Regions from separate parts of the Cobetia sp. MM1IDA2H-1 genome, predicted to be linked through region 4. Evidence: predicted binding sites of a transcription regulator. Region 4 holds the regulator's gene; each other region holds the start of a gene.
The links. Region 4 encodes sigma-54, which starts transcription at its own class of promoters, with help from an activator protein. Its sites were predicted from a motif close to TGGCACNNNNNTTGCTNT; they were not measured.

Region 1: a site for sigma-54 is predicted at 5,122-5,139, ahead of BOH68_RS09585 (putative urea ABC transporter substrate-binding protein). Genes of this name have one in related genera too.
Region 2: a site for sigma-54 is predicted at 5,091-5,108, ahead of glnL (nitrogen regulation protein NR(II)). Genes of this name have one in related genera too.
Region 3: a site for sigma-54 is predicted at 5,300-5,317, ahead of BOH68_RS06820 (aminomethyltransferase family protein). Genes of this name have one in related genera too.

What each region holds. Positions count from the first base shown of each region.
Region 1 is NZ_CM133225.1:2,236,966-2,244,688, forward strand. Features, by position in the region: gene BOH68_RS09555 (FecCD family ABC transporter permease) at 1-1,014, shown strand, start outside; gene BOH68_RS09560 (ABC transporter ATP-binding protein) at 1,011-1,835, shown strand; gene BOH68_RS09565 (DUF6998 domain-containing protein) at 1,965-2,654, opposite strand; gene BOH68_RS09570 (hypothetical protein) at 2,707-3,249, opposite strand; gene BOH68_RS09575 (IS481 family transposase) at 3,408-4,397, shown strand; gene BOH68_RS09580 (hypothetical protein) at 4,569-4,964, opposite strand; guanidine-I (ykkC/yxkD leader) riboswitch at 5,186-5,291, shown strand; gene BOH68_RS09585 (putative urea ABC transporter substrate-binding protein) at 5,345-6,502, shown strand; gene BOH68_RS09590 (ABC transporter permease) at 6,612-7,436, shown strand; gene BOH68_RS09595 (ABC transporter ATP-binding protein) at 7,433-7,723, shown strand, end outside.
Region 2 is NZ_CM133225.1:4,057,897-4,065,619, forward strand. Features, by position in the region: gene BOH68_RS17075 (BCCT family transporter) at 1-650, opposite strand, end outside; gene BOH68_RS17080 (deoxyguanosinetriphosphate triphosphohydrolase) at 1,009-2,346, opposite strand; gene ntrC (nitrogen regulation protein NR(I)) at 2,571-3,980, opposite strand; gene glnL (nitrogen regulation protein NR(II)) at 3,977-5,056, opposite strand; gene BOH68_RS17095 (DUF4124 domain-containing protein) at 5,370-6,011, opposite strand; gene glnA (glutamate--ammonia ligase) at 6,429-7,723, opposite strand, start outside.
Region 3 is NZ_CM133225.1:1,588,453-1,596,175, forward strand. Features, by position in the region: gene BOH68_RS06800 (CoA-acylating methylmalonate-semialdehyde dehydrogenase) at 1-201, opposite strand, end outside; gene BOH68_RS06805 (aspartate aminotransferase family protein) at 321-1,670, opposite strand; gene BOH68_RS06810 (LysR family transcriptional regulator) at 1,821-2,807, shown strand; gene BOH68_RS06815 (helix-turn-helix domain-containing protein) at 2,883-3,593, opposite strand; gene BOH68_RS06820 (aminomethyltransferase family protein) at 3,923-5,068, opposite strand; gene glnT (type III glutamate--ammonia ligase) at 5,755-7,089, shown strand; gene BOH68_RS06830 (class II glutamine amidotransferase) at 7,207-7,723, shown strand, end outside.
Region 4 is NZ_CM133225.1:799,896-807,618, forward strand. Features, by position in the region: gene mgtE (magnesium transporter) at 1-1,011, opposite strand, end outside; gene BOH68_RS03400 (HPr family phosphocarrier protein) at 1,176-1,445, opposite strand; gene rapZ (RNase adapter RapZ) at 1,432-2,346, opposite strand; gene BOH68_RS03410 (PTS sugar transporter subunit IIA) at 2,443-2,913, opposite strand; gene hpf (ribosome hibernation-promoting factor, HPF/YfiA family) at 2,923-3,231, opposite strand; gene BOH68_RS03420 (RNA polymerase factor sigma-54) at 3,831-5,279, opposite strand; gene lptB (LPS export ABC transporter ATP-binding protein) at 5,634-6,374, opposite strand; gene lptA (lipopolysaccharide transport periplasmic protein LptA) at 6,377-6,955, opposite strand; gene lptC (LPS export ABC transporter periplasmic protein LptC) at 7,054-7,723, opposite strand, start outside.

The DNA.
Region 1 (7,723 bases), 1.4 Mb from region 4:
GTCCTGATGCAGGGACAGCGCTTCATTCCCCCACTCACGGTGCTTCAGGTACTGCTGGGCGAGAACGTGCCGGGGGCCAGCTTCATCATCACCGAGCTGCGCCTGCCGCGTGCGCTGGTCGCGATTCTCTCGGGCTGCTGCTTCGGACTGGGCGGCGCCGCCTTTCAGGCCATGCTGCGCAATCCGCTGGCCAGTCCGGACATCATCGGCATCAGTGCCGGTGCCAGCACGGCGGCGGTATTCGCCATCGTGATGCTGTCGCTGAGCGGCACGCTGGTGTCATTGCTGGCGATTGCCGCCTCGCTTGGCGTGGCGCTGCTGATCTACACCCTCTCCTGGCGCAAGGGAGTGGCCGGGGCACGGCTGATACTGGTCGGTATCGGACTGGGCGCCATGCTGCAGAGCATCACCGCCTATCTGCTGACGCAGGCGCCCAGCTGGTCATTGCAGGAGGCGCTGCGCTGGATGACCGGCAGCCTCAACAGCATCACTCTGAGTCAGCTACCACCACTTGCCGTGGCACTGGGCCTGCTGGGCAGCTTGCTGCTGATGATGAGCCGGCATCTGGACGTCATGCGCATGGGCGATGACATGGCCAGCGGTCTCGGCGTGCGGCTCTCGCTCACGCGCTTCATCATCATTCTCTCGGCGGTCGGGCTGGTCGCCTGCGCCACGGCGGTGGTCGGCCCGGTGGCCTTCGTCGCCTTCGTCAGCGGGCCCATCGCAACGCGCCTGTTCCGGCGGCGCGGCTCCATGCTGATCCCGGCCGCCCTGATCGGGGCATTGTTGATGCTGGTCGCGGACTTCATCGGCCAGTTCCTGCTGCCTGCGCGCTATCCGGTGGGCGTAGTGACAGGCGTGCTGGGCGCACCGGTGCTGCTGCTGTTGCTGATGCGGGAACATCAAGGGCCGGGCACCTCAGGGCGCAGACAACGACGCGGCAGGCAGCCGACGCCGCCATCTTCCTCCTCCGCTCCTCACCGCCCGTCATCTCAGCGAGTCGTTTCCTCATGACCCACCCTTCCCTGTGCGTGAATGGCCTGACGGCAGGCTATGCCGAGCGGCCGGTGCTCGAGTCGATAGACCTCGACATCGCTCCGGGCGAGATCACCGTGATCGTCGGCGCCAATGCCTGCGGCAAGTCCACCCTGCTGCGCACGCTCTCGCGCCTGCTGCCTCCCTCGCGGGGCGAGGTGCTGCTGGATGGCAGGTCGATCCACCGCCTGCCGGCACGTCAACTGGCCCGCCAGCTGGGGCTGCTGTCCCAGTCACCGATCGCCCCGGAAGGCATCACGGTGCTGGATCTTGTCAGCCGAGGGCGTCACCCGCATCAAGGGCTGTTCCAGCGCTGGACGCGTGACGATGACACCGCGGTGCTGGCAGCCCTCAACGCCACCGACACCGCCGCACTCGCCGAGCGAGCGGTGGATGAACTCTCCGGCGGCCAACGCCAGCGTGTCTGGATTGCCATGGCGCTCGCCCAGCAGACGGACATTCTGCTGCTGGATGAGCCCACCACCTTCCTCGACATCAATCATCAGGTGGAAGTGCTCGACCTGCTGACGGACCTCAACCACGCTCGCGGCACCACCATCGTGATGGTGCTGCATGAACTGAACCTGGCCGCACGTTACGCGGATGTGCTGATCGCCATGTCAGACGGCCAGATTCATGCCAGTGGCCTGCCCGAGCAGGTACTCACACGCGAGATGGTCAAGGAGGTATTCGGGCTGGAAAGCCACATCACCCCGGACCCCGTTACCGGCAAGCCGATGATGGTGCCCGTCGGACGCCATGGGATGAAAGCCGCAAGGAACGAAGCCATGTCGAGCTGATCACGCTGTTGGATAGGCCAGAGCACATTCAATGCAACACAGTCCACATGAGACATCAGAATCGGTATCACTGAACAAGGGGCCGCCATGGCCCCTTGTTCAGCGCTTCATATGATGACTCTCTCGCGACTAGATATGCGACGACTCACTCAGACTCTTGATAACCAGACTACCCAGCTGACGGGTGTTGTGCGGATTGCCGTTGCCATTGACCAGCGGCAGATTCAGTTGTCTTGCCAATTCACGCAGCACTGGCTGAACAGGGCTCACTGCCTGCATCCCCTGACCATCATCGCGCTCGACTTCGATGCTACCGTTCTCAAGTTCGCGAACAAGACAAGATGCGAACATGACTTCACGCACGGCTTTCAGCTCGCTGCGTGGCTTCGTAGTCTTGGCCAGTCGAGACAACGAGATGCTCTGTTTGCCTGCGCGTTCCTGTGACATCAACGACCTTGTCTCTTCCACTGTGGCATCCAGCAACTTCTCGATCTGCATCTCTTCCGTATTGATACGCAGGATGATGATGCGCTCCACTTCCTCCAGCGAGCGGGGATTGAAAGCAACATGGCCTCCACCGCCCATCATCGCAGTGGTCTTGACCGAGATTCGCTCACCGTCACCGCTTACCACGTCATAGCCACGCTGGTTCACCTCGGTCGCCATCTGACCATTGGTGATCAATGCAGCGTAAAGTTCACCAATGCGTCCGCAAAGATGACGTAGCTCGGTCGGCGGCACGCCCCAATTCAGTTCTCGTTCAAACCAGGCCATCGCTTCACCCAAGGATTGGATGATCTGCATCTGTGAAAGTGCCATGAGGCCATTCCTATAAACACAACACCAAAATTTAAAGATGCCTTAATGAACATCATGACTTATCATCATTGATTGTAGACCAAGATAGGACATGCTCAGCTTGCATAGTCACTCTTATAACATGCGCGGATTTTAAATCAGCATTATCAGGCTCATCTATAGAACTTTTCACCTCATTAACTGTAGAGCCTACCCTCTCATCAGATGCATTATCTGTAGAGTATGCCTCCTCATCATAGGCGTTATTTCTCATAATAGCATTGCTAGAAATCTCCAAGTAGTACTCTTCACCTAATCGTGACAATATCAACACATCCTTTATATAACATATATCACTTCCACCAACACCCTTTAGACCAACCTCCTTCAAGATCAAACAACCATCTTTATCAAAGACCACCTTGGTAGCTTTTATATCACCAAATTTGTATAATTTCATTACGGCTTTAGGTATTATCTCTATCGAAGAGGTACCTATGAAAAACATAACAAGTATCATAAACCCAATAACAGCATTCTTTTTTAATTTATTTTCATTTATCGTGTTATTAGACAAACTAGAGTTTGCTATTGGAGCTGCTACAAGCACGTTCATAAAAAGTAAAAACAATGAAAGAATAGCAATCAAAAATAATATTTTAGTGTCAGAATAGCCCTCTAACTGTAGGGTGCCGGATGATCGGATTTCACAACGAAGCTATCCTTTGTTAGCCTCGCGTGAGCTCATCAAGCAATTTATTCAGGAAAGGCTTCATGGACATCAAGCTGCATAAGCAAGCGACGACGACACCGAAAATTCGTGCCGACATCCAAGCAGCTCCTGCCGGTATGACCAACAAAGATCTTGCTCGTCAGTTTGGGGTCAGCGTCTCAACTATCCAGCGCTGGCGTCATCGTGATGATGTCCTGGATCGTTCCCACACACGTCATAACCTACTGGCGACTCTGACCTCAGAGCAGGAAGAGATAGTCATCGCCGCTCGTGAGTTACTACGGCTGGGACTCGATGATCTACTTGTCGTTGCTCGTGAATTCCTGAACCCCAAACTGTCACGTTCCGCGCTTCAGCGCATGCTCAAACGGCGTGAAGTGCCAACTCTCGCCAAGCTGGCACGTCGAGACGCGGAAGGCAACGAGAAGCCTAAGCATCGGCCTTTTAAGGATTATGAGCCCGGGTATGTGCACATAGATATCAAGCATCTGCCCCAAATGCCTGACGAAGATCACAAGCGTTATCTCTACGTCGCGATTGATCGTGCCACTCGGTGGGTGTATCTGGAGGTCAGATCAAGTCAATCTGCAAAGGATGCCCGGGCGTTCATGAAGCGTGTGGAAGAGGAGGCTCCCTTCACGATTCGAACCGTGCTCACGGACAATGGTAAATCCTTTACCGATCGCTTCACCGTGGGCGGCGAGCGTAAGCCCAGTGGGCATCATCTTTTCGATCAGGAATGTCAGAACCATGGCATTGAGCATCGACTGATCAAGCCAGGCAGACCCCAAACGAACGGAATGGTGGAGCGCTTCAATGGGCGTATCAGCGATGTGCTGGCGACTCGGCGCTATGACTCAAGTGAGGATTTAGAACAGACTCTCGAGCGGTATTGCTGGTTATACAACCACCATATTCCTCAGAAGGCACTACACCACAGGGCACCTGTTGCAGCAATGAAGGAGTGGCAGGCCGAACGACCGGAGCTGTTTACCCAGACTGTAATCAATCAGGCGGAACCCGACATCTAACAAGGAAACGGACAAGATAAAGAAAAAAGGGATAAGTGCCAGGATAGAACTTAACAACAAAGCAAAAAACAAAGAGAAGCACTCTTTAAATCCAGCCCATAAGGTAACATCACTGTTGCTTAGAGCATACGAACAATACATAATAAAAACTAACGGAGAAACAATATATAATCATGTTTTATAAAACCAGCCTCCTAAAAAAGATGTAACAAAGATTAGCACCGGCAAAGCAAACCAGAAGATTAACAACCAGACTGTTGTGACTGCTTCTTTATTTTTCCAGCGTCGGCTGAAATTAGTCTCTTCGCCTACTTCATGCCAGTAATAGTCCCAAAATATACCTGGCATTATTCCCATTAAGACAACGAATAATAATAAAAATATCGACGTAGCCGATACTGCAGCTAAAAGAGATATAGAGGAAGTCATATCAAAATCTGGCATATATCCAATATAAATATAATAAAGCACAAATACAGCAGCGCCAAACATTAAGAAAAAAGACCAAAAAACGCTGGCAACATTACTATATATATACTCTTTAACTTTATCTTTATCTAAAAACATTAGCCTCACTCCTTGAAGCAGTTTTACTCACTGAAGAAGCAAATTTAGTGCGTTTTTCTTGAGAAATCACCATTGTGGTGCAACTAAAGCTTTTCGTTGGCTCTTTATAGGCTGAGCTAATCATGCAAGCAATTGAATTATAATAATAATTCAAATTCGGCACGCTTCCTGCTAGACATTCAGCGAGGCACCGATAGGCATACAACAATCGAAAATCTAGACCAATAGAGCGCTAGGGTTCCGGTGATCGGCATTGCCGTCACGACTGGTCCGAGAGCACTCGACCTCCAGCTGGGGGTTACACGGCGGGACAAAAGCCCGGGAGACGCAACGCCTGAAAAGGTCGGCGCCTCTCACTTTTTCCGCCGGAGATAACGACAATGACCCAGCCCGCTCGCCTTTCCCCGTCTACGACTTCCCTCTCGGATGCCAGCGCTCAGGCGCCATCCGCTGCTGTCGCATCTGATTCCCCTGCGGTATCCGCCGACTCCAGCAAGACCTCCCGACATGCCGTGCTGGCCGGCGCCCTGCTGCTTGGCGCATCGCTGAGCCCGCAGGCCATGGCGCAGGATTCCTTCAGCGTGTGCTGGTCGGTGTATGCCGGCTGGATGCCGTGGGAATACGCGGATACCCAGGGCATCGTCGACAAGTGGGCCAAGAAGTACGACATCGACATCGATGTCGTGCAGGTCAACGATTACGTCGAATCCATCAATCAGTACACCTCCGGCAATGTCGATGGCTGCGCCATGACCAACATGGATGCCCTCACCCTCCCCGCCGCCAGCAGCGTGGATTCCACCGCGCTGATTCTGGGTGACTACTCCGATGGCAATGACGGCGTGATGGTACGCGACGGCGATTCCATCGAGTCCCTGAAGGACCGTGAGGTCAATCTGGTGCAGTTCAGTGTCTCCCACTACCTGCTGGCACGTGCGCTGGACAGCGTCGACATGAGCGAGCGCGACCTCACCACCACCAATACCGGCGATGCCGACATCGTAGCGCTGGCCAGCAACACCGACACCCAGGCGGTGGTGACCTGGAACCCGCAGCTGGCCACGCTCAAGGACATGCCCGGCTACACCGAAGTCTTCAACTCCAGTGACATCCCCGGCGAGATTCTCGACCTGATGGTCGTCAATACCCAGACACTGAAGGACAACCCGGACTTCGGCCACGCGCTGGTCGGCGCTTGGTATGAAGTGATGGAGAAGATGAAGGCTGGCGACGAAGCCGCGCTCTCCCAGATGGCCGATGCCGCCGGCACCGACCTCGCCGGCTATCAGGCCCAGCTGGCCGCGACCCACATGTACTACACCCCCGCCGAGGCCGTGGCCGCCTTCAATGCGCCGAGCCTCAAGGACACCATGCAGCACATCGCCGACTTCAGCTTCGCTCAGGGGCTGCTGGGCGAAGGCGCGCCGGATGCCGGCTTCATCGGCATCGAGACGCCTGCCGGCATCGTCGGCAATGAGGGCAACGTGATGCTGCGCTTCGACCCGAGCTACACCGCCGCACTGGCCGACAGCCTGTAACGCCACGCGGTGGATGCCGCACACCAGCCGCAGGAAAGCTGTCTCTGTGGCTGGTGAACCGACCGCCTCCCTCGACCGCACCTCTCGTTCGCACCCGTGGAGCCCGCGCATGAAACGCCTGATCAATCTGACACCCTCCCGTGGTGGCCGCTGGCTGCTCGGTGGCCTGCCCTTCGCGCTGCTGGCCATCCTCTACATCGTGCAGTCCAACCAGCGACTGCTCGACAACCCCAACGACCGCCTGCTGCCGTCCTTCGCGTCCATGGGCGAGTCCTTCGCCAAGCTGGCCACCGAGGTCAACGTGCGCACCGGCGATCTGCCGCTGTGGACCGACACCTTCGCCAGCCTCGAACGCCTGCTGGCCGGCGTGCTGATCAGTGCGCTGATCGGTCTGAGCGTCGGCCTGCTCACCGGCGGCCTGCCGCTGCTGCGCGCCAAGCTGTCACCGCTGATCACCGTGCTGTCCCTGATTCCGCCGATGGCGATCCTGCCGATCCTGTTCATCGCCTTCGGGACGGGTGAGCTGGCCAAGATCGCGCTGATCGTCATCGGCATCACGCCCTTCCTGATTCGCGACCTGCAGAATCAGGCCCTGCGCCTGCCCGATGAGCAGCTGATCAAGGCCCAGACCCTGGGTGCCAGCTCCTGGCAGGTGCTGACCCGCGTGCTGCTGCCGCAGCTGACCCCGCGCCTTCTGAGCGCCACGCGTCTGGCACTCGGCAGCGCCTGGCTGTTCCTGATCGCCGCGGAAGCCATCGCCGCCCAGGACGGCCTCGGCTATCGCATCTTCCTGGTGCGCCGCTATCTGGCGATGGACGTCATCCTGCCCTACGTGGCCTGGATCACGCTGCTGGCCTTCCTGCTCGACCGTCTGCTGGTGCTCGTCTCTACCCGCGCCTTCCCCTGGTACCACGCTGAGGAGAGCCAATCATGAGCCTGATACACGCCAAGGGTCTCGAGAAGCACTACGGCCAGCAGGTCGTGCTGGAACGCATGAACCTGACCGTCGAGGCCGGGGAATTCATCACCCTGGTCGGCGCCTCCGGTTGCGGCAAGACCACCTTCCTCAAGCTGCTGCTGGGCACCGAGGGCGTCTCGCGCGGTGAGCTGCTGCTGGACGGCAAGCCCATCCCCGGCGAACCGGGGCCGGACCGCGGCATCGTCTTCCAGAAGTATTCCGTCTTCCCGCATCTCACGGTGCTGGGCAACGTGATCATGGCC
Region 2 (7,723 bases), 920 kb from region 4:
AGCATGCCGAAGACGAAGCTGATGTCGACCAGCTTGCCCAGCCAGCCACGCGCCAGCTTTTCGCCGAGCACCGGCATCAGCGCCTCGGAAATCTTCAGGACACTGTGGTGACGCACGTAGTAGAAGTAGGCGATCGGCACGGCGGGAATCAGATAGATCGCCCACGCCAGCGGCCCCCAGTGGAAGATACCGTAGGCGGCGGCCCATTCCGCGGCCTCCGGTGTCTGGCCTTCCACATGGAACGGCGGCGACTGGTAGTAGTAGACCCACTCGATCATCGACCAGTAGAGGATGGAGGCCCCGATACCGGCGCAGAACAGCATGGCCGCCCACGACACGATCGAGAACTCGGGCTTCTCTTCGGCGTCGCCCAGCTTGATCTGCCCGATATCACTGAAGATGATGTAGATCATGAAGCCACCGGCTCCGACACCCAGCATCAGGTAGAGCACACCCAGCTTGCTGGTGACGAAATTCTTGGCCGCCGATACCCACATCGCACCCTGCTCGGGGAAGATGACCAATGGCAACGTCACTGCCAGCAGCAGAAAGATCGAGCCGAAGAAGGTCGGCTTGTCGATCATGTCGAAGGCCTTCTCTGGCTTGTTCTCCGCGTTGGCAGCGGTTCCTCCGGGGGTTTTCTTGCTCATAAATAAGCCTCGTTTATCGTTATTGCCCTGCATGATAATAGCTTATCATGAATGAAAAGTGACCTGCGCGTTCACACTTCGTACAAAGCTAGTACAACAACTCGATAGGCTACGTAAAGAAAATTTACCGCTTGTCAGCGCAAGGACGTCACGCGAGACAGCAGCCGGCCAGGATCACGTCGACGGAGACATCGAGGAAAAAAGGAAAAGAGGGACGGAGGGACGGAGGGAAAGCGGGAAAGAGGAGTTGCCGGAACAGATGGGGTGCGTGACCGGCAGGAGGCCGGCAAGGCAACGCGGAGATGACACGACTGCCCGGCACGGCTTGCCGGACAGTCGTCATGCTCGAGCGGATGGCTCAGTCGCCGCGCAAGCGGCCACCCATCTCCTGAGCGAGATCCACGGCGAAGTGATCGGTCATGCCGCCGATGAAATCGAGCATGCGCCGGTAACTGCGGTAGAGATCCCAGTCACGCGTCGGGGTGTTCTCGCCGATCAGCGCCAGCACGCGCTGATGCTTGAAGCTGGAGCGCCCCGTGGTGTGCAGCTCATGGGCAGCCCCGATGAAGGCTTCGAGCAGGATGCCCAGCGTGGTGTAGGCGCCGATTTCCAGCTTGGCCTTGCGCTCGTTGCGAAAGATCTTCTGGCGCGCCAGATTCTTGGCTTCCCGCACGCCCCAGCCGAGATCGGGATGACACAGATCCAGCAGGTCCTCACTGAGGGTGCCCGCCAACAATTCCACCTCATGCTGCACGAAGGCCTGGGCCACATCATTGACCGCCCGCTCCATCGCCGCGCCCCTGAGGGCCGCCACCTTGCGCCGCTGTGACGTGCCACGCGCGACCATGTCGTCATACTCCCGCGGCGCGCCACCACTGATGCCGGTCAGAATCTCGTAGACCTCCTCGAACTGCAGTATGCCCATCTCGAGACCATCCTCGAGATCGAGCAGCGCATAGCAGATGTCATCGGCAGCCTCGACCAGCCACGCCAACGGGTGGCGACACCAGCGGCCATCGTCACGCGCCAGCAGCCCGCAGCGCTCGGCCACCTGATCCAGCAGTTCACGCTCACTCTGGTAGCAACCGAACTTGCCGCCTGCCGTGGCGTGCTTCACCGTCCAGGGATACTTGAGCAGGGTGCCCAGCGTCGCCGCCGTCAGGCGCATGCCGCCATGAAACTGGTTGTACTCGATCTGGGTGACGATACGAAAGCCCTGGGCGTTGCCTTCATAGGTCAGCAGGTCTTCGCGCTCGGCCTCGCTCAGGCCTGACAGACGCCCGTGGTCACTGGCGGCCTCTGCGGCAAACCAGTCACGGATGGCATATTCTCCGGCATGCCCGAAGGGTGGGTTGCCGATGTCGTGTCCCAGACAGCCGGTCTGGACGATGACGCCGAGGTCGGCGGGCGTGACCCACTCGGGCAGATGGTCCTTCAACTTCTCGCCGACCATCATGCCCAGCGAACGCCCGACGCAGCCGACCTCCAGGGAGTGGGTCAGACGCGTGTGGATGTGGTCGTTGTCGGTCAGCGGGTGCACCTGGGTCTTGCGACCCAGCCGTCGGAAGGAGCCCGCGAACACGATCCGGTCGTGATCCTTGTGGAAGGGCGTACGGCCCATCTCACGCGATACGGTGCCCGGTGCGTCATGCAGGCGACTCGGCTCCAGCAGTCGTTCCCAGTTCATTGATGACATCAGGCAACTCCTTGGCAGGCGCCCGAGAAACGACGCCGGCGAGCAGACAACGGTGAATGACGGGCAGAAAAAAAGAGAACAGGGATTGTGGCACCCTGTTCTCTTTCTCTCCAGACCGCTGGGCGGTTCTCCTGTCCGCCCAGACGTTTTCTCTACCCGCTCAGGCGGTTCATCACCCGCTCAGTCTGAGAAGGGTGCTCGGGACTGTCTGGCGCCGGGGCGGCTCAATCCTCGGCCAGTGCCGGCAACAGCACCTTGAGCTTGCGCGTCAGCGTGTTGCGTCCCCAGCCCAGCAACTCGGCGGCTTCGCCCTTGCGACCGCCGGTATGCTTGAGCGCCGTCTCGATCAGGATGCGCTCGAAGTCGGGCACCGCCTCTTCCAGCAGATGGGTGTGGCCGGCGGCGAGCGCGCGGTCCGCCCACTCACGGAAGGCACCACGCCAGTCCCCGGACGCGGCCTCGGTGCCACTGACGTCACGCAGTTCCGGCGGCAGATCCTCGACCATCACCTCGCGGCCCGAGGCCATCACCGTCAGCCAGCGACAGGTGTTCTCCAGCTGGCGCACGTTGCCCGGCCAGTCGAAGCGCGTGAGGTGCTTCTCGGCCGCCTCGGTGAGCACCTTGGGGTCCGTGGCCAGCTCGCGTGCGGCTTCAGCGAGGAAGTGCTGCATCAGGCGCGGGATGTCCTCACGGCGCTCTGACAGCCGCGGCAGGTGGACGCGAATCACGTTGAGGCGGTGGAAGAGATCCTCGCGGAAACGACCATCCTCCACCAACGCCTCCAGGTGCTGGTGGGTCGCGGCGATGATACGCACATCCACCTTGACCGGCGTGATGCCCCCCACGCGGTAGAACTCGCCATCCGCCAGCACCCGCAACAGGCGTGTCTGGGTTTCCGCCGGCATGTCGCCGATCTCGTCCAGGAACAGGGTGCCACCATCGGCCTGCTCGAAGCGTCCGCGACGCAGAGCGGTGGCACCGGTGAAGGCGCCCTTCTCGTGGCCGAAGAGCTCTGACTCCATCAGGTCCTTGGGGATCGCCGCCATGTTCAACGCGATGAACGGCTTGGCCTTGCGGGGCGAATGCTGATGCAGCGCCTGGGCGACACGCTCCTTGCCGGTCCCGGATTCGCCGTTGATCAGTACGGTGATGTGCGACTGGGACAGGCGACCGATGGCCCGAAAGACCTCCTGCATCGCTGGCGCTTCCCCGATGATCTCCTTGGTCAATCCTTCCGGCACCACCGCGGGGGCCTTGGATTCCCGCGCGTGCGCCACGGCGCGCCGCACCAGCGCCAGCGCCTCATCCACATCGAAGGGCTTGGGCAGATACTCGAAGGCACCGCCCTGATAGGAGGCCACGGCACTGTCGAGGTCGGAATGGGCCGTCATCACGATCACCGGCAGGTCCGGATAACGCTCGCGGACTCGTGCCATCAGATCGAGGCCATCGATACCGGGCATGCGGATGTCGGTGATCAGCACATCCGGGCACTGTCGCATGATGCTGGCTTCTGCCTGATCCGGGCGCTCGAAGCTTTCCACCTCGAGGTCAGGCTGGGCCAGAGCGCGCTCCAGTACCCAGCGGATGGCGCGGTCATCATCGACGATACAGACGCGTGCAGTCTCGCTCATGAGGGATCTCCAGAAGTGCCGGCAAGCGGGATTAATAGTCGGAATTCGGTATGGCCGGGGCGCGAGTCACACTCGATCAACCCCTGATGCTGGTGCAGGATGCCCTGGGCGATGGAAAGCCCGAGCCCTGAGCCTTCGGCGCGCCCCGAGACCATCGGGTAGAACAGCGTCTCGCGCAGCGCCTCGGGAATGCCCGGGCCGTTGTCGCTGATCGCCAGCTCGCAGACCAGACGATGGCGCTCATGACCCAGCGTGAACTGCCGCCGGGCCCGCGTGCGCAGGGTGATCTCCCACGGCGCCTCATTGCCATCGGCTGATTCGGGCTGCGGCTGCTCGTTGAGGGCCTGGGTCGCGTTGCGCGCGATGTTGAGCACCGCCTGGATCAACTGGCCTTCATCGCCGATGACTTCAGGAAGGCTCGGGTCATAGTCGGCCGTCAGCTTGATGTGATGCCCTTCCGCCGCCAGCAGGGAGCGCACCCGCTCGGTCACCGAGTGGATATTGACCGGCGACTGCAGCGGTGGCCGATTCGGCCCCAGCATGCGATCGACCAGATCACGCAGGCGATCCACCTCCTCGATGATGATGCGCGTGAACTCCACCATCTGCGGCTCCGGCAGATCGCGCTCCAGCAACTGGGCCGCGCCCCGGATACCGCCAAGCGGGTTCTTCACTTCATGCGCCAGCCCGCGTGTCAGCACCTTGACGGCTTCCTGCCGAGCGATCAGCGCCTCCTCGCGGGAGATCTGCATCAGACGATCACGCGGCTCGATTTCCACCAGCAGCTCATTGGCGCTGACCGGGGTCGCGGTGAAGTCCACCGTCAGCGGCTCGTTGGCCGCATTGACGATCTCGGCCTCACGCTGGGTATAGGGATGCTGTTCTTCCAGCGCCTTGCGCAGCACCTTGATGGGCTCTTCATCCAGCCCGGTCAGATGTTCAGGGGAGCTGCCCTTGACGCGCACCAGGCTGACCGCCAATAGCGTCTCGGCCGCCGGGTTCAGCCATACCACGCGCAGCTGTGCATCCAGCACCACCACGGCAGTATTCAGGTGTTCGAGCAGTCGTTGATGCATGCCTTTATCCGCCATTCGCAGTACGTCTCCCTATTCTGCAATAACCGCGCCAGTCTGGTGCAAATGCCGCGTGCATGGCACCCGCGCCGATGCACCTCTTTCGGGCGTCGATTTGAAGCACCATTATGGTGCGCCAAAGGTTCGCACTGCCAACCCGATGCAGCAGACCTGCTCATCAGCGGGCGTGCTGCTGCATCGCGGGCGATACCGTTGCCAGACCTGGCGACAAAAAAGGCCACCCGAAGGTGGCCTGATGACCTGGCGCGCGAGTCACGTGTCGTTCGCAAGCCAGGAGGGCTGTCACCCCCGTCTCTCAGCCACCCCCGGCATTGGCCGGGTTGTTGGGATTGCGCGGGAGATTGACGCTGGCGCGTTGCACGTAGACCACTCGGGGCTCGGTGGTCTGGCGCACTCGTCCGGAGGCATCCAGCAGCTCCGCTTGGATGACGTGCTTGCCACGCTCGAGCCCCGGCACCATGAAGACACTGCTGTTCATGGCCGATTGCGACGGCGCGCCATCCACGGTCACGCGTACCTTGTGCTCGGGACGCAGCTGCGGCTCGATGGCCAGGCGCACCGCCAGGTTGCCGGCCTGCCCCGTAGGCAGCGTCTCTTCATTGCTCGGGCTCTGGATGAAGAAGCGGGTATAGCCACGGAAGCTGACATCCACGGCAGGCGCGGAGGGTCGGCTACGGGAAGCGGTCTCGGACGGGGAAGATGACACGCCACGCGAAGCAGGCGCGCGCGAGGGAGCAGACTCGGTGGAAGGCACCACACTCAGCGGCGTCAGCTTGACCTTGCTGCCGCCCGCCGGCTGATCACTGAACACCACGTTGCCGTTGGCATCCACGTGCCGGTAGACCTGAGCCGCCTCGAGCTCCGCCGAGACGCTGCCCAGGGCCAGCACCGCTGAGAGGCAGAGGCCGAGCGTCGTCATGCCGGACAGGCGAGCCATCCGCCGCATTCCCTTGACCGGCAAGGACCTGCTGTCACCCACTGAACCGATGCCACGCGAAGAAGAAGTGAAGGGCCACATCCGGGAATTCCTGAAGAAGTCATGGGAAGCCAGAAGCGCGCATCCGCTCCTGCCAGTCGTGTCACTCACTCGGACGCTACCAGCGTGCCAGAAGTGACATATCCTGCTGCCAAGTTACAAAGCTTCCCGCGTTGATACCAGCCCTGCTTGTTGCGACGCGACTTTCCGCGACGGGTCGCGGGTCCTGGACAGCCGGGAGTCAGCTCTTGGAGCACATGTCTCAGAAACGAGAACAGGGCCATACCTGTCGGTATGACCCTGTGTGTCTCGCCTCACGCATGCCCCGCGCTCAGACTGCTCCGGGCGGGGCCGTGAGCGACATGCGCGGTCGGTAGATCAGACGCTGTAGTACATGTCGAATTCGAGCGGGTGAGTCGCCATGCGCAGGCGCTGGATGTCTTCGCCCTTCAGCTCGAGGTAGGCATCGATCATGTCGTCGGTGAAGACGCCACCCTGGGTCAGGAACTCACGATCGCCGTCCAGCGCGGTCAGTGCCTGCTCGAGGCTCTCGGCCACGGTCGGAATGGACTTGGCTTCTTCGGCCGGCAGGTCGTAGAGGTTCTTGTCCATGGCATCGCCCGGGTGGATCTTGTTCTTGATGCCGTCGATACCGGCCATCAGCATCGCGGAGAACGCCAGGTACGGGTTGGCCGTCGGATCCGGGAAGCGAGCCTCGACACGCTTGCCTTTCGGGCTGGCGGTGTACGGGATACGGATGGAAGCGGAACGGTTGCGGGCAGAGTAGGCCAGCATGACCGGGGCTTCGAAGCCCGGCACCAGACGCTTGTAGGAGTTGGTGGACGCATTGGTGAAGGCGTTCAGCGCACGAGCGTGCTTGATGATGCCGCCAATGTAGTAGAGGGCCATTTCGGACAGACCCGCGTACTCGTCACCGGCGAACTGGTTGTCGCCATCCTTCCAGAAGGACTGGTGAACGTGCATGCCGGAACCGTTGTCACCGACCAGCGGCTTGGGCATGAAGGTCGCGGACTTGCCGTAAGCGTGCGCCACGTTGTGGATCACGTACTTGAGTTCCTGAACCTCATCGGCCTTCTTGACCAGGGTGTTGAACTTGACACCGATCTCGTTCTGGCCGGCGTTCGCCACTTCGTGGTGGTGAACTTCGACTTCCTGACCGATGGCTTCCAGGGTGTTGCACATGGCAGCACGGATATCGTGGAAGCTGTCGATCGGCGGGACCGGGAAGTAGCCGCCCTTCAGACGCGGACGGTGACCCAGGTTGCCGCCTTCCGGCGTGGAATCGGTCGCCCATGCACCTTCTTCGGAAGAGATCTTGAACATCGCGCCGTTCATCTCGTTCTTCCAGTGCACTTCATCGAAGATGAAGAATTCCGGCTCCGGACCGAAGAAGGCAGTATCGCCCAGACCGGTGGACTTCAGATATTCCTCGGCACGCTTGGCGACGGAACGCGGGTCGCGCTCATAGCCCTGCATGGTGGCCGGCTCGATGACGTCACAGCGCAGCACCAGAGTGGTGTCTTCGGTGAACGGGTCAAGGAAGGCAGTGCCGTCGTCCGGCATCAGGATCATGTCGGACTCGTTGATGCCCTTCCAACCTTCGATAGAAGAACCATCGAACATCTGACCATTCTCGAAGAATTCTTCGTCAA
Region 3 (7,723 bases), 790 kb from region 4:
CACTCGAGCGCGCTTGATCGGCGGCGTGTTGCGCCATTCTGGGAAGGCGGCCGCGGCGGCCGCGATGGCTTCCTCGACGGTCGCCTTGCTGGCCAGGCGTACCTGACCGCCGACCTCACCGGTGGAGGGATTGAAGATGTCCTGGGTACGGCCTTCGCTGTGATCGAGGTTGCCGTTGATAAGGTGACCGAGCGTTTTCATTGTTGTGAGCTCCATGAAATGACTTGCAAGAAAAAGGGCAGTGATGGGACTGGCGTCGATCGCCAGTCCGAACGTGATCGTCAGTCCTGAACGTGATTGTCAGTCTTAAGCGTCGATCATCAGTCCTGTGCGGCGAAGGCATCGCCCAGGGCATTGATCAGACGGTCCAGTTCATCGTGCTCGGTGATGAACGGCAGGCCCAGCTGGATGGTGTCGCCGCCGTAACGCACATAGAAGCCGGCCTTCCAGCAATGCATGGCGATCTCGTAGGGACGCCGCGCCGGCTCGCCGGGATAGGCCTCGACCTGCAGAGCACCGGCCAGGCCGTAGTTGCGAATGTCACTGATGTAGCGAGTGCCCTTGAGCTCGTGCAGCTTCTTCTCGAACACCGGGCTCAGTTCACGGACACGGGGGATGAGCTGGTCATTCTCGAGCACGTCGAGGGCCGCCAGTGCCGCGGCACACGCCACCGGGTGACCGGAGTAGGTGTAGCCGTGGGGAATCTCCATCATGTAATCGGCGCCGCCGTTGTCCATGAAGGTCTGGTAGATATCGCCCTTGACGACCACGGCACCCATCGGCACCGCGCCATTGGTAAGCTGCTTGGCGACATTGAGGATGTCCGGTGTGACACCGAATTCCTCGGCGCCGCTCATGGCGCCCATGCGCCCGAAGCCGGTGATGACCTCATCGAAGATCAACAGGATATCGTGCTGGTCACACAGCTCGCGCAGTCGCTTGAGGTAGCCCACTGGCGGCGGCAGCACGCCGGCGGAGCCTGCCATCGGCTCGACGATGACGGCCGCGATGTTGGAGGCATCATGCAGCGCGATCAGCTCCAGCAGCTCATCGGCGCGCTCGGCACCGGTCTGGGGCATGCCGGGGGTGAAGACATTTTCCTTGAGCAGGGTATGCGGCAGATGGTCGGCATCGACCCCCTGGCCATAGAGCGTGCGGTTGGCGCCGATGCCGCCGACGCTGAAGCCCCCGAAGTTGACGCCGTGATAGCCCTTGCTGCGACCGATCAGCTTGGTCTTGGTCGGCTTGCCTTTCTTGCGCCAGTAGGCGCGCGCGATCTTCAGTGAGGTATCGGCGCTTTCGGAACCTGAGCCGGTGAAGAAGACGTGATCCAGCCCCTCGGGCATCAGTCCCGTGATGCGATGTGCCAGCTCGAAGGCCTTGGGGTGGCCGTACTGGAAGGATGGCGCGTAATCCAGCTCGCGCAGCTGTGCGCTGACCGCTTCGGCGATCTCCGGGCGGCAATGGCCGGCACCGCAGGTCCAGAGACCCGACAGGCCATCGAAGATCTGGCGTCCCCGGGAATCCGTGAAGTAGGCACCCTGCGCCTTGGTGATGATGCGTGGGTCCTGCTTGAACTGCCGATTGGCCGTGTAGGGCATCCAGTAGGCGTCAAGTTGTTCCTTGCTCAATCCTGCCTGGGCGGAAGGGGATGTGTCGAAGGCGGTCATGATGTCTCCCGAAGAGTGCTGTTGTTGTTGGATCTCGGCTCCTGTCTGGCTAGATTAGAAAGCCCTTTTGATAAGATAAATGCCGTTGTCTTTATCTTCAGGAAAGCATTTACTTAACTTTCCATGTCGTGGAACTCAGGAGGGCAGACCATGCGCAAGGACGGCATGAGAGGACAGCTTGGCGATGCCGATCTGCGCTTGCTGCGCATCTTTCGCAAGGTGGTGGAGTGCGGCGGTTTCTCGGCGGCCGAGATCGAGCTCAACATCAGTCGCTCCGCCATCAGCATGGCGATGAGTGACCTGGAGACGCGGCTTGGCCTCAAGCTCTGCCAGCGGGGTCGCAGTGGTTTCGCGCTCACCAATGAGGGAAGAGACGTCCATGAAGCCGCGATGCAGATGCTGGCAGCGGCGGAAGGCTTTCGCACGCGCATCAACGGACTGCACGCCTGGCTCAAGGGCGAGCTGAACATCGGCATCACCGACAACCTGGTCACCATGCCGGAGATGCACATCACTCACGCCCTGAGCGCGCTCAAGAAGCACGGCCCGGAAGTGAAGATCAACATCCGCATGATCCCGCCCAATGAGATCGAGCGTGCCGTACTGGATGGGCGATTGCATACCGGCGTGATCCCGACGCTCAAGACGCTGCCGGGACTCGAGTATCGCTCGCTCTACGAGGAAACCTCCTGCCTTTACTGCGCGCGGGGCCATGTGCTGTTTCGCGAGCCCCGGGAAGGCGACACTCGCGCGCGCGGACGCCCGGTGGGGCAGGAGGAAATACGCCAGCATGATGCCGTGCTGCCTGCCTACGCGCAGACACCCACGATCAAGGCGCTGCATGAGCCACTCAGGGCATCCGCCTCGGCGACCGACCGCGAGGGCATCGCCTTTCTGGTGCTCTCCGGGCGTTATCTCGGCTATCTGCCCACCCACTATGCCGAGCGCTGGGTGCGCGATGGCCAGATGCAGGCGCTCAGCCCGGTGGCCAACTCCTATGTCACCTATTACAGCGCCATCACGCGCAAGAGCCGCGCGCCCAACCTGGTGCTGGAGCGTTATCTGACCGAGCTGGACGCCCTGCGCCAGGCGACACCGACACGGAAAGCGCCATCTACCCAGGAGGGCCGGTCATGAACCAGCACCAGGGGAAGTGGGCCATCCAGGGGCGGGGAGACTGTCGGGGTCATCAGGCGCGGTGAAGCGGATGACCTATTCGTTGTCGTCGTAGTGAATGATCGACAGCAGCTGAATCGGGACCTCGTTCAACTTCTCGGGGCCATGCGGAACGCCGGCATCGAAGGCCAGGCTGTCGCCGGGGCCCATCTCATAGAACTTGTCACCGTGGCGATAGGTGAGATGTCCTGACAGCAGGTAGATGAATTCATGTCCGGCATGGCAGAAGTTGGGGAAGACTTCGCTGGCATCATCCATGGTGATCAGGAAGGGTTCGTAGCGCTTCTTGGGGCCCTGCTTGTAGCTCAACAGTTGATAGGCATGGCCGACTTCCGTGCCGGTGCGTACCACCTGCATGCCTTGCCCGGCCTTGATGTGCTGGGCACCACGCCCATTGACATCGTAATCGCTGAACAGCTTCGAGATCGGCAGACTCAAGGCATTGCACAGCTTGTTTAGGGTATCGAGACTGGTGGACACCTGGGCGTTCTCCACCTTGCTGATCATGCCCTGACTGACACCGGCGATACGCGAGACGTCAGAAATCTTGTAGCCCTGCGAGACTCGCTGCTGCTTGAGCGCGCGCGCGATGTGCTGCTCGAGTCCCAGGCGTGTCTCGTCGGCTGCCGCCGTGATGGTGTCTTTCCTCTCTGACTGCGCAGCGGGGTCGGTCGCTAGTTCACGGGGCAGAGTGTCGGAGCTGTCCTGTTCCGACTTCTCGGAGGGAGCGGGGGATTTTCGCGGCATGATGACTCCTGTAGCGGAGAGGGTGGCAATGGGAAGGGGGTGGCCGGCGAGGACGCGGCATGCCCTTGTGAGGCATGCGGCGCATCGGCTCGCGAGCGGGGTATGGCGTGACATTACCAACTTTGCCGTCAACCCTCATCCTTGATGTCTGCCAAGGGGGCGGGAGTACCTTTCGAGAGTCCTTCTCAATCACCTGGCCTGGGTGTGAGGCAAGAGGCCTCCTCGACGTCACGTCGAGGAGGCCTCTTGCGTCTTGCGTTCGCAATGCGTCCTGCCACTTCACCCGGTTGTCACTGCAGGTCTTGCAGTGCCCGACATGGTGGGTGTGCTCAGCCGCGCGCCAGTCGCTTGGCCTTTTCCGGATCATCGAAGGGCAGGGAATGGCTGATGGCCGAGAGGCTGGTCTCTCCGTCAGTGCCGGTCTTGAGGGTCAGCGGAGTGCCATGCTCGGCATAGCCGGGTTCGAGACGTGCCAGCGCCATGGAGCGATCGCTCAGGCGCGAGTACATGCCTTGGGTGATGACACCGACACACTTGCCGTCGGCGTAGATCTTGTCACCGATCTGGGCGACGTCTTTCGAGTCCAACAGCACGCCATAGACCTTGACGCGCTCCTTGCCCTGCAGCGCGAAGTGTTCGCTGGCGCCACGGAATTCGCTCTTGCCCGGGGAGACGGTGAAGTCCAGGCCCAGCTCCCACAGGGTGTCGCCCACCGGCTGGTCGGGATACGGGTAGGTTTCGGAATTGTCCGCCGGGTAGAACAGCAGGTGGCTCTCGACCCGCAGCCAGTCAAGGGTGCCGAAGCTGCACGGCTTGATGCCCATGTCGGCGCCATCTTCGAGAATCTGTTCCCACAGAGAGGGAGCGTCCTTGGCCTTGCAGAAGATCTCGTAGCCACGCTCGCCGGTGTAGCCGGTGCGCGAGATCATCACGTGGTAGCCGAACAGCTGGGTCTGCAGATGGTGGAAGTAACGCAGCTCACGGATGCCCGGCACATGACGCTCCAGAAAATCCACCGCGACCGGCCCCTGCAGTGACATGTCATGCATGTCGTCATCGAAGGTCAGGCTGACGGCGCGCCCCAGGGCACTCTTGGCCAGCATTTCATTCGCGGTGCCCGTGCCGTGCACCACGAGGTAGGAGTTCGGCGCCAGGCAATAGACGATGCAGTCGTCGACGAACTTGCCGGCCTCATTCAAGACGCTGGCATACACCGATTTGCCCGGATACAGCTTGGACATGTCCCGCGTGGTGACGTAATCCAGCACGGCCTGGGCGTGCGGGCCATTGCAGTGGATCTTCTTGAGTCCCGAGACATCCATCAGACCGGCGCGGGTGCGGATGGTCTCGTGGTCATCGGCCGTGTCCGAGACGGCGTAATTCCAGGCAGTGCCCATGCCATTCCAGTCTTCCAGCTCCGCGCCCAGCTTGCGGTGTTGTTCGGCCAATGCCGAGATGCGCCATGAATTCGCCATGCGTCCCTTTCTCCTGTGAGTCGTGCTGCCTAGCGTAAGTGGGTGGTGCCGTAGTCCTGCTGGTGCTGGCGGAGATGGCGCGCAAGACGCGCATTCGCCGCAGGAGGTGTTGTTGTTCTGTTGCCTCTTCAGGCGCCTCTTCAGGCGCTTCACAAGGGCTTGTGCCTGCTGCTTGCCTTGCCTGATCGCATGAGTGTCGATTCTTGAAAGGAAAGAAACATTCCTCATGGTTAAGCAAGGGGCTTGCCAATTCCGTCAAAGGCCATGGCCACGGCAGCCCTTGAGCGAGTCAGGCGCCGATTGGCAGCACGAATTCGGGCGTGAATATTAGCGTTTTGCGTCATGCTGGTGCGAAGAGAGGGCTTTGGGCACCGAAATGATGCCTATTTCGAGAAACGAGCAGGAATTCACTCAGGATCACTTGGCATTTCCTGTGGGGTAAAACGAGCTTGGAAAATAAATTTCCATGCAAAACAGGAAGTTGATGAAAAGTTCTGGGCAGCAGCTGGCGAAATGGCATGCTGCATGCTTTTCTTTGGGGGAAATAAAGTTGACCAGCAGGAATCACAAAAACTCGTTTCATCCGCTATCTTGACGTGGCGAGTCACCACAAGGGGTCAGGTTTCCCGGGGTGGCAGACAGTGTCGAGGGAGATGGAACCCGGTCCGCTCTCAGAGGAAACCCAGATGTCACCCGAAAACGCGCAACAGTTCATCAAGGATCACGACATTCGCTATCTGCTGGCGCAGTTCGTGGATATTCACGGCGCCGCCAAGACCAAGTCCGTGCCGGCCAATTGCCTGATGGATGTGGTCGAGAAGGGCGCCGGCTTTGCCGGCTTCGCCGTCAGTGGTCTCGGCATGTCGCCGGAGGGGCCGGACTTCATGGCGCGGGGTGATCTGAGCTCGTTGTCGCTGGTGCCGTGGCAGCCGGGTTATGCGCGCATGGCCTGTGATGGCTACGTCAATGGGCAACCGTTCGCCAACGACAGCCGCGTGGTGCTGCTCAAGCAGCTGGAGCGCCTGAAGGAGAAGGGCTGGACGCTCAATAGCGGGCTGGAGCCGGAATTCTCGCTGTTCCGCCGGGGGGAAGCGGGTGAGCTGTTGCCGGTGGACGAGAGCGATACCCTCGCCAAGCCCTGCTACGACTACAAGGGCCTGTCGCGTTCGCGTGAATTCCTCGAACGTCTGGTCGAATCGCTGCAGGCGGTGGACTTCGACGTCTACCAGATCGATCACGAGGACGCCAACGGCCAGTTCGAGATCAACTACACCTACAGCGATGCGCTGACCTCGGCAGACCGCTTCACCTTCGTGCGCATGGCCGCCGGCGAGATCGCCAATGACCTGGGCATGGTGTGCTCCTTCATGCCCAAGCCGCTGGCGGACCGCCCGGGCAATGGCATGCACTTCCACCTGTCCGTATGTGATGACACCGGACGCAACCTGTTCGGCGATAATTCCGACGCCCAGGGCATGGGCCTGTCGTCGCTGGCGTACCACTTCCTCGGTGGTCTGCTGGCGCATGCCCCGGCGCTGTGTGCCTTTGCCGCGCCGACCGTCAATTCCTACAAGCGTCTGGTCGGGGGTGGCAGCACCAGCGGCGCGACCTGGGCGCCGGTCTTCATCGCCTACGGGGACAACAACCGCTCGGCCATGGTGCGTGTGCCTTACGGTCGCCTCGAGTTCCGCCTGCCGGACGCCGGCTGCAACCCCTATCTCGTGCACGCCGCCATCATCGCGGCGGGGCTGGATGGCGTGGCGCGCAAGCTGGACCCGGGCACGCCCCACAACATCAATCTCTACTCGCTGACCCCGAGCGAGTGCGCCGAGAAGGGCATCGAGACGCTGCCGCAGAATCTGGCCCTGGCCATCGATGCGCTCGAGGCGGACAGCATTCTGCGCGAGAGCCTGGGCGAGGGAATCTGCGCCGAGTTCATGCGCCTCAAGCGCGAGGAATGGCTGGATTACAACGCACAGGTCAGTGCCTGGGAAGTCCAGCGCTACGCCGAATTCTTCTGATCTCATCCGGCGGCGCTCGCGGATCTCGCGGGTCATGCCAGACGAGGGTCGCCACTGTCACCACCACGTTCAAGACATCAGGCAGGAGACGCCTCCTGCCCGTGAGAGGACATCACCATGTGTGGAATCGTAGGGCTTTATCTCAAGAACCCGGCGCTGGAATCGCGCCTGGGGGAGCTGTTCGAGCCGATGTTGATCGCGATGACCGATCGCGGCCCGGACAGCGCCGGCTTCGCCATCTATGGCGACGAATTTGACGCTGGCATCAAACTGACGCTGCAAAGCGATGGTGCCGATGAGGATTGGGAGGCGATCGCCAAGGGCCTGGGCGAGCAGGTCGGCACGGTGGCGGACTGGTTCAGCAATGCCAGTGTCGCGGTATTCAAGATCGCCGGAGAAGAAAGTGCCGTGCGCGGCTGGCTTGCCGACAGCGCCCCGCAGATTCGCGTGCTGAGCGTGGGGCAGAGCATCGAGATCCTCAAGGCGGTGGGCCTGCCGGCCCATATCGCCAGCCTCTATGGCCTCAAGGGCATGCAGGGCAGCCACATCATCGGCCATACCCGCATGGCGACCGAAAGCGCCGTGACCCTGCAGGGCAGCCACCCGTTCTCCACCGGGCGTGACCTGTGCCTGG
Region 4 (7,723 bases):
CAGTGCCTGTGAGCCGGCAATGCCGCCCATGCTGGCGACGATGGGCATCAGTACCGCCAGCGCGGTGATCTTCTGGATGGTGCCCTCGAACATCCCGATCACGGCGGACGCCATGAAGGCGGTCAGCAGGTTGATGCCAAGCCAGATGGCGCGACGCCAGGAGGTGCGCATCACCGGGGAGAAGGTATCTTCATCCTCGTCCATCCCCGCCATCGACATGACCTGGTGCTCGGCATCGCCGCGGATGACGTCGACCACGTCATCGATGGTGATGCGCCCGAGCAGATTGCCATCACCGCCGACGACAGGCGCCGAGATCAGGTCATGCTTCTCGAACAGCGAGGCGACCTCGCTCTCCGGCATCAATGCCGGAATCACCACGCTGTCGGTATCCATCACCTCGCGCACCGTGACACCGGGGTCAGAGACCAGCAGGCGGTTGATGGGCAGGGCGCCGATGAATTCATCGCGGCGCGAGACGACCAGCAGGGTGTCGGTGGAATCGGGAAGTCGCTCGTGACGGCGGATGTAACGCAACACGACATCCAAGGTGATGTCCGGACGGATGGTGATGGTGTCCGTGTTCATCAAGCCGCCGGCAGTGTCCTCGGGGTAGGACAGCACCGTCTCGACCCGCTGGCGTTCCTGCGCCTCCATGGAGTCGAGGACTTCGAGAATCACGGCATTCGGAAGCCGCTGGAGGATGTCGGCGACATCATCCGGTTCCAGATTCTCGGTGGCGGCCAGGACGTCCTCGGCATCCATGTCCTTGAGGAAGTCGCTCTGGATATCCTCGCCAAGGTATTGGAGCACATCGCCCTGAAGTTCGGCGTCGACCAGCTCCCAGAGCAGGTTGCGCTCCTTGGGGGGGGAGGATTCCAGCAAGTGGGCCACGTCCACCGGTGCCAGGCCGCGATTCAGCATGCGCCTTGCCTGATCCAGCTCGCCACTTTCCAGTGCCTGTGACAGGCGATCAAGTCTTGGCTTGAGTTTGCGTGACGTCTTGCTCATCTGTCGGCTTCCCCTGTCGACATGAAGGACAGCGTTGATTCTACCATTGGCGCAGGGGGGCGCGTCGACAAAAGAAAACACTGTTTCTTATCGGTAGGGCAATCATCGCGGAAAAAGTGGCAGAAAGCCGGCGGGCGGGGGATGTCAGACGGCGTGCGGCGGCGTCATTCTTCCTCTTCGAAGCGCGCCTCGAACAGGGACTCGATCGCAGACAGGGCCTCATCTGCCTGTTCGCCCTCGACATCGATGATCAGCGCCGTGCCACACGGGGCTGCCAGCATCAGCAGCGCCATGACGTTGGCCGCGTTGGCGCGTCGCTCACCGTGACTGACCATGACCGTGGCCTCGAAGGGCGCACAGCAGTTGACCAGCTTGGTGGCAGCGCGAGCATGCAGCCCGCGCTTGTTGGTCAGAACCAGTTCACGACTGGGCATCGTGTGACTCCTGACGGGTATCGCTGATCGCCAGGGCCGTATGGATCCCCAGTTCCCGGTGGCGTAGACGCACCTCAGGAAGCTGCTTGGCGAAATGTTCGGCCAGCTGCTCGCAGAGATAGACGCTGCGATGCTGGCCGCCGGTACAGCCCACCGAAACGGTCAGGTAACTGCGATTGCTGGCCTGATAGGCGGGCAGCCAGCGTTCCAGCCAGCCGGCGATGTCATCCTGCATCGCCTTGACGTCCGGGTAGCGCTGCAGGAATTCCGCCACGCTGTCATCACGACCGGTATCGCTGCGCAGATTGATGTCCCAGTAGGGGTTGGGCAGGCAGCGGGCATCGAACACCATGTCGGCATCGGTCGGCACGCCATGCTTGAAGCCGAAGGACTCGAAGGTGAGTGTCAGATGACGAGAGCTGTGCTGCGCGACCTGTTCGGTGATGCGCGAGCGCAGGTCATGCACGCTGAGGTTGGTCGAGTCGATGACCAGGTCCGCCTTCTGACGAATCGGGGCCAGTGTCTGCTGCTCGATCTCGATGGCCTCGGCCAGCGTGCGGTCATTGTCGCGGGTCAGCGGATGACGGCGGCGGGTCGCGGAATAGCGTTCGAGCAGGACACGGGAGTCCGTGGTCAGGTAGACGACCTGCACATCCATGCCGCTCTGACGAACGCTGTCGAGCAGTTCAGGGAAGCGACTCAGGGCATCGGGGAGGTTGCGCGCGTCAATGGAGACCGCGATGCGCCGGCGGGTGGGGCTGTCCTTTTCCAGCTGCTCGACCAATGGTGCCAGCAGCATGCCGGGCAGATTGTCGATGGCATAGTAGCCAATGTCTTCCAGCGCCTGGAGGGCAATCGATTTGCCGGAACCGGAGCGACCACTGATGATCACGATCTTCATGGAGTGCTCTCCCAGGGCGAGGTCAGCATGAGGTGAAAGCGGAGGGTGCCTGAGGCCAGTCAGCGACAAGCCCGGAGCGAGTCCGGGCTTGCAGGTTCAGCGCGCCGGCAATTCGGCGATGGCCGAGGTCAGGGCTTCGAACAATGCTCGCTGACTGTCTGCCTGGCGCAATGCTGCCCGGTTGGTGGGCGAGTTGAGCAGTTCCGCCACCTGGCCGAGCAGAGTGAGATGGGTGTCATCTGCCTCCTCGGGGACCAGCAGCACGAACAGCAGATCGATGGGTTCGCCATCGATGGCGTCAAAGTCGATGGGGTCACCGAGCTTCATGAACGCCGCGATGGGGGTCTTGCAGTGTGGACTGCGTGCATGTGGCACGGCCACGCCGTGGCCGATGCCCGTCGAACCCAGTCTCTCGCGCCCGATCAGGCGCGAGAAGACTTCCTGGCTGTCCAGGCTGGGAATGTTCTGAGCAATGAAGGTGCTGAAGAATTCCAGCACCCGCTTCTTGCTCCCCCCGGGGACGCCGTAGAGCGTGCGCTCGGGGGGAAGGATCTGATCAAGTGTCATGGCAGAAGGTCAACGGGTCCCGGTGCCCTGAGAGCGAGCCTGGGACTTTTCCTTGTGTTTGACCAGCTGGCGGTCCAGCTTGTCGGCGAGCGCGTCGATGGCAGCGTACATGTTGGGGTCTTCTGCCAGGGCATGGAGGTCGGCGCCAGCGGCGTGCAGGGTGCAGGCAGCCTGTTGGCGTTCCTTCTCGATCGACAGTGTCACCTGAACATTGGTGATGTTGTCGTAATGCCGTTCGAGGCGAGCGAGCTTCTCGTTGACATAATCGCGGAGAGGATCGGTGAGTTCCACATGATGCCCGGTGATATTCACTTGCATGGACACGCTCCTTTATCCAGCGGGTTGCCTTTGAATTGTAACCCTTTTTGACTGCGAGCAAACCCTGATTGAACGCGCGGCCACTTTCTGACTCCGGCCATGGTCTCGTGGCGATCATCTGCTGGCGAGAGCGGCGGTGCCGGTGTACCGAGCGTCTACCCCGACAATGCCCAAGCTTTGAACAAAGATCAACGCTGCGCTGCATCGTGGGGCAAGGCTTGTCTTCAACCCAGCGAGGGATATCAGCAGGTTCTTCATGAGCATCGCCTCGCATCACGGACGGAATGGGGCTCGAGAAACCGGCCGTTTGTGGCCAATGTCAGCATTTACGTCGACGTTCGTGTGGCAGGAGTCGGTGGCGACCCCTGGCTATCTGTCCGTGGGATGTGAGGGAAAAAGAAAGCACTCTGGAGAAAAGTGGCTGGAAAAATAGGCAATTGGGGGCGTGAAGTCACTCACGCAGTCGCAAGGACAGGCATTGCCAACCGGTATTCAGACGACCGATTGGCAGATGATGTCAGGATGGCAGGTGCAAGGGGGCGAGCTTCAGCGCTCCGACGTGTGGAGCCCGCTGGCTTGCGGGTATCCGTTGTCGAGACTCACGCCAAGCGCTTGCGCTCGCTGGAGGAGGGGATGCCCATGGCCTCGCGATACTTGGCGACCGTCCGGCGCGCTACCTCGATGCCATCACTGGCCAGCAGATCCACCAGGCGTGAGTCGGACAATGGCTTGCGCGCCGGTTCTTCCGAGATCAGCTTGCGAATGCGCGCACGGATCGCGGTGCTGGAGTGCGCGTCACCGTTGCCGCTGCCACCCACCTGACTCGAGAAGAAGAACTTGAGTTCGAACACGCCTCTCGGGGTGTGGATATATTTCTGGGTGGTCACCCGCGAGATGGTGGATTCGTGCATCTCGACCACTTCCGCGATGTTGGCGAGGATCAGCGGCTTCATGCCTTCTTCCCCCTGCTCGAGGAAGTCGATCTGGCGCGCCATGATCTCGCGGCCCACCTTGAGCAGGGTGTCATTGCGTGAGGACAGGCTCTTCATCAGCCAGCGGGCTTCCTGAAGATTGTCCTTGAGGAAGGTGTTGTCCGCGGACTTGTCGGCCCGCTTGATGAGGGCGGCATATTCCGGCTGGATACGCAGCTTGGGCAGCGCTTCCGGGTTGAGCTCGACCTGCCAGCCGTGACGCGTATGACGGACCAGCAGGTCCGGGATGACGTAATCACTGGCAGGCTCGCCCCAGGCGGACGCCGGGCGCGGGTCGAGCGCCCGTACCAGACGAATGACGTGATCCAGCTCATCATCATCCAGGCTCAGGCGACGCTTGAGCAGCTTGCGATCGTCATTGCCCAGTGCCTCGAGGAATTGCCGCACCAGACGGCGGGCCTGGGCCAGCAGCGGCAGATCGTCCGGCAGCAGGGCCAGCTGAAGCAGCAGGCATTCGCGCAGGTCTCGAGCGAACACACCGGTGGGATCGAACTGCTGAAGGCGCAGCAGGACCTGCTCGAGTTCCGACGCCTTGAGGCCGGGCAGTCCCTGACCTCGCAGGCCATCGACCAGTTCGTCCAGGCTCATGCTCAGGTAGCCGGCCCCATCCACCGCATCGATCAGACTCTCCGCCATCTGGCGTTCACGCGCATCGAGGTCCGTCATCGCCAGCTGCCAGCGCAGATGGTCCTGCAGGCTTTCGACACTGGTGTTGCGATCGAAGTCCGGCCCGTCCTCGCTCGAGCTTCCGCTGCCGGAACTGGTCAGGCTGCCTGCGTGGTCCTGGTAGAGGTCCGACCAGTCACTGTCGAGAGGGTATTCTTCAGGAATCTCGCTGTTGGTCTCGGAGGTGGAGATCTCGCTCTTGTCCTGTGTCTCCGCGACATCCAGCGACTCGTATTCCTCGTCAAGCTCCAGCATGGGGTTTGACTCGAGCGCCTGCTGTATCTCCTGACGCAGGTCCAGCGTCGACAACTGCAGCAGCTGGATCGCTTGCTGAAGTTGCGGGGTCATGGTCAGGGAAGTGCCGAGTCGAAGCTGCAAGGTGGGTTTCATGGGGTCTGTCATTCACGGCAAAGGAACGTGCATCTACGCTATACCGTGGGTCGGGGCACTGACAAGGGGCAGTCGAGAATATTCAAGCAACTTGCATGCCATGTTGCCACCAAGGTGGTATGGACGTCATGCATTCGAGTGAGGTGTGGCAGAGCAGGAGGGTTCACGGGGAGATCACGCAAGCGCATGTCGAGGCGCTTGCGTGAGGGGGCGGGGAACGAGGCCCCGACAATGAAGCAGGAAGTGGCGGGTGCTGGTGGGTGCTGGTGAGAGCAGAAGAGGTCGGACGGCTCTCGTCAGGCTGACGGCTCTCACCAGGCTGACGGCTCTCACCAGGCTGACGGCACTCTCGGGCTAGAGCTTGAACTCATGACCCAGGTAGACATCACGCACCTGCTGGTTGGCGAGGATGGTGTCGGCGTCGCCATGCGCGATGATCTGGCCATCGCCCACGATGTAGGCGGTATCGCAGATGTCGAGTGTCTCGCGCACGTTGTGATCGGTGATCAGCACCCCGATGCCGCGGTCACGCAGCTGGCGCACGATGCTCTTGATCTCGCCCACCGAGATGGGGTCCACGCCGGCAAACGGCTCATCGAGCAGCACGAAGTCCGGCTCGGTGGCCAGTGCGCGAGCGATCTCCACGCGGCGGCGCTCCCCGCCGGAAAGGCTCATGCCGGCACTGTCACGAATATGCGTGATGCTGAACTCGTTGAGCAGCTCCTCCAGGCGTGCCTTGCGTCCGTTGCGATCCAGGTCCTTGCGCGTCTCGAGGATCGCCATGATGTTGTCGGATACCGAGAGCTTGCGGAAGATCGAGGCTTCCTGGGGCAGATAGCCGATGCCGGCGCGAGCCCGCTGATGCATGGCGGCGCCGGACAGGTCGTGGTCATCGATGGTCACGCTACCGGCATCCGAGCGCACGAGGCCGACGATCATGTAGAACGAGGTCGTCTTGCCGGCCCCGTTGGGGCCCAGCAGGCCTACGATGTCACCCTGGCGGATTTCCAGCGAGATGTCCTTGACGACCTTGCGACCCTTGTAGGCCTTGGCCAGATGACGAGCGCTGAGGGTACGTGGGCTGGCAGCAGTCATGCTCATTGGTCCTTGCTGGCATTGGCGCCACGTGGCGTCAGGGTCATGTGGACGCGTGACCCCTCGGAGGATGAGGCATCGGTGCCATTGCTGGCATTGACCTGGCGCTTGTCCAGGAAGTATTCCACGTAGCCGCCTTCGAAGGTGTCGTCGCCTTTCTCCAGACGGGCATCGCCGACCAGTTCCACCCGGCGCTCCAGCGCGTGGTAGCGAATGGTATTCGCCCAGCCCTTGACCAGTCGCTCGTCGGTATCGGGTTTCTGCTCCATGTAGGCGCGCTGGCCGGTGGCCTTGACTAGGGAGATCTCGCCGCTGTCGGCGCGACTGATGTCAACGCGCGCGGCATCCAGCTTCATGCTGCCCTGGCGCATTTCCACGCGACCGGTATAGGTGGCCGTGCCGGCCTTGTCATCCAGTGACAGTGAGTCGGCGGCAATGTTGATCGGCTGGTTGGCATCGCTGTCCAGCGCCAGTGCGGTCGGGGAAAGCGTCGTCATGCCAAGTGCCAGGCCAAGGGCCATGACACCGGGTCTGAGTGTCTGGCGCCAGACCGTCAAGGGCGTGAGAGTCGTTGAAGTCATGGAGTGCTCCTTGGCAGAACTGGTAAGGCTTCACGATCACTCAGGCCATCGTGAAGCGGAAATCGGAGAGAGAGGATTCGGCGCATGCAGGGGTGCGCTCACTGATCCTTGGCCGGCGCGGCATCGAAGGTGCTGGAGACGCGGCCATCATCGTCACGGGTGGTGTCATTGCCGGTGTCGAGAGTCTCGGCTTCCCGGGCGGCATCGCTCTTGCCCTTGCCGGGTTGCAGGGTACTGCGGACGCGGCCTTCCAGCTGGGCGGAATCCTGAGAGAGGTCAGCGCTGAAGCGGTCACTCTCGACGCGTTGACCATTCTGGGTGATCACCACCGGCACGTCACTCCAGGCACGGTTCTGCTCACGACTGTAATGCAGCACGTCGGTGTCCAGTGTCCAGGCATCCGAAGGCTGGCGTAGTCTGGCATTGCCCTCGAGGGTGAAGGTGTCGCCGCCGGCGCTCAACACGCCACTGTCACCCGTGGCGTACCAGCGACGGTCTTCGCTGTCGTTGGTCCGGATCTTCGGTGCCTGCGCACGTGTCACGTCATCGCCTGGCGTGTGTTCGATGTGCGGGGAGGTCATCGACTGGATCGACACTCCCCGCGCATCGAAGCGCGTCATGTCAGCCCCGTCGAGATAGTAATCCGGCTCATCACTGCTGGCGTCGACATCCACTGTCGATTCCAGACTGTTGCGCTGCTCGATCAGGGCCATGACGCCGCCGACCAGCAGGAGCAGCAGCATCAGCCACAGGCGCGGAGAGGGACGG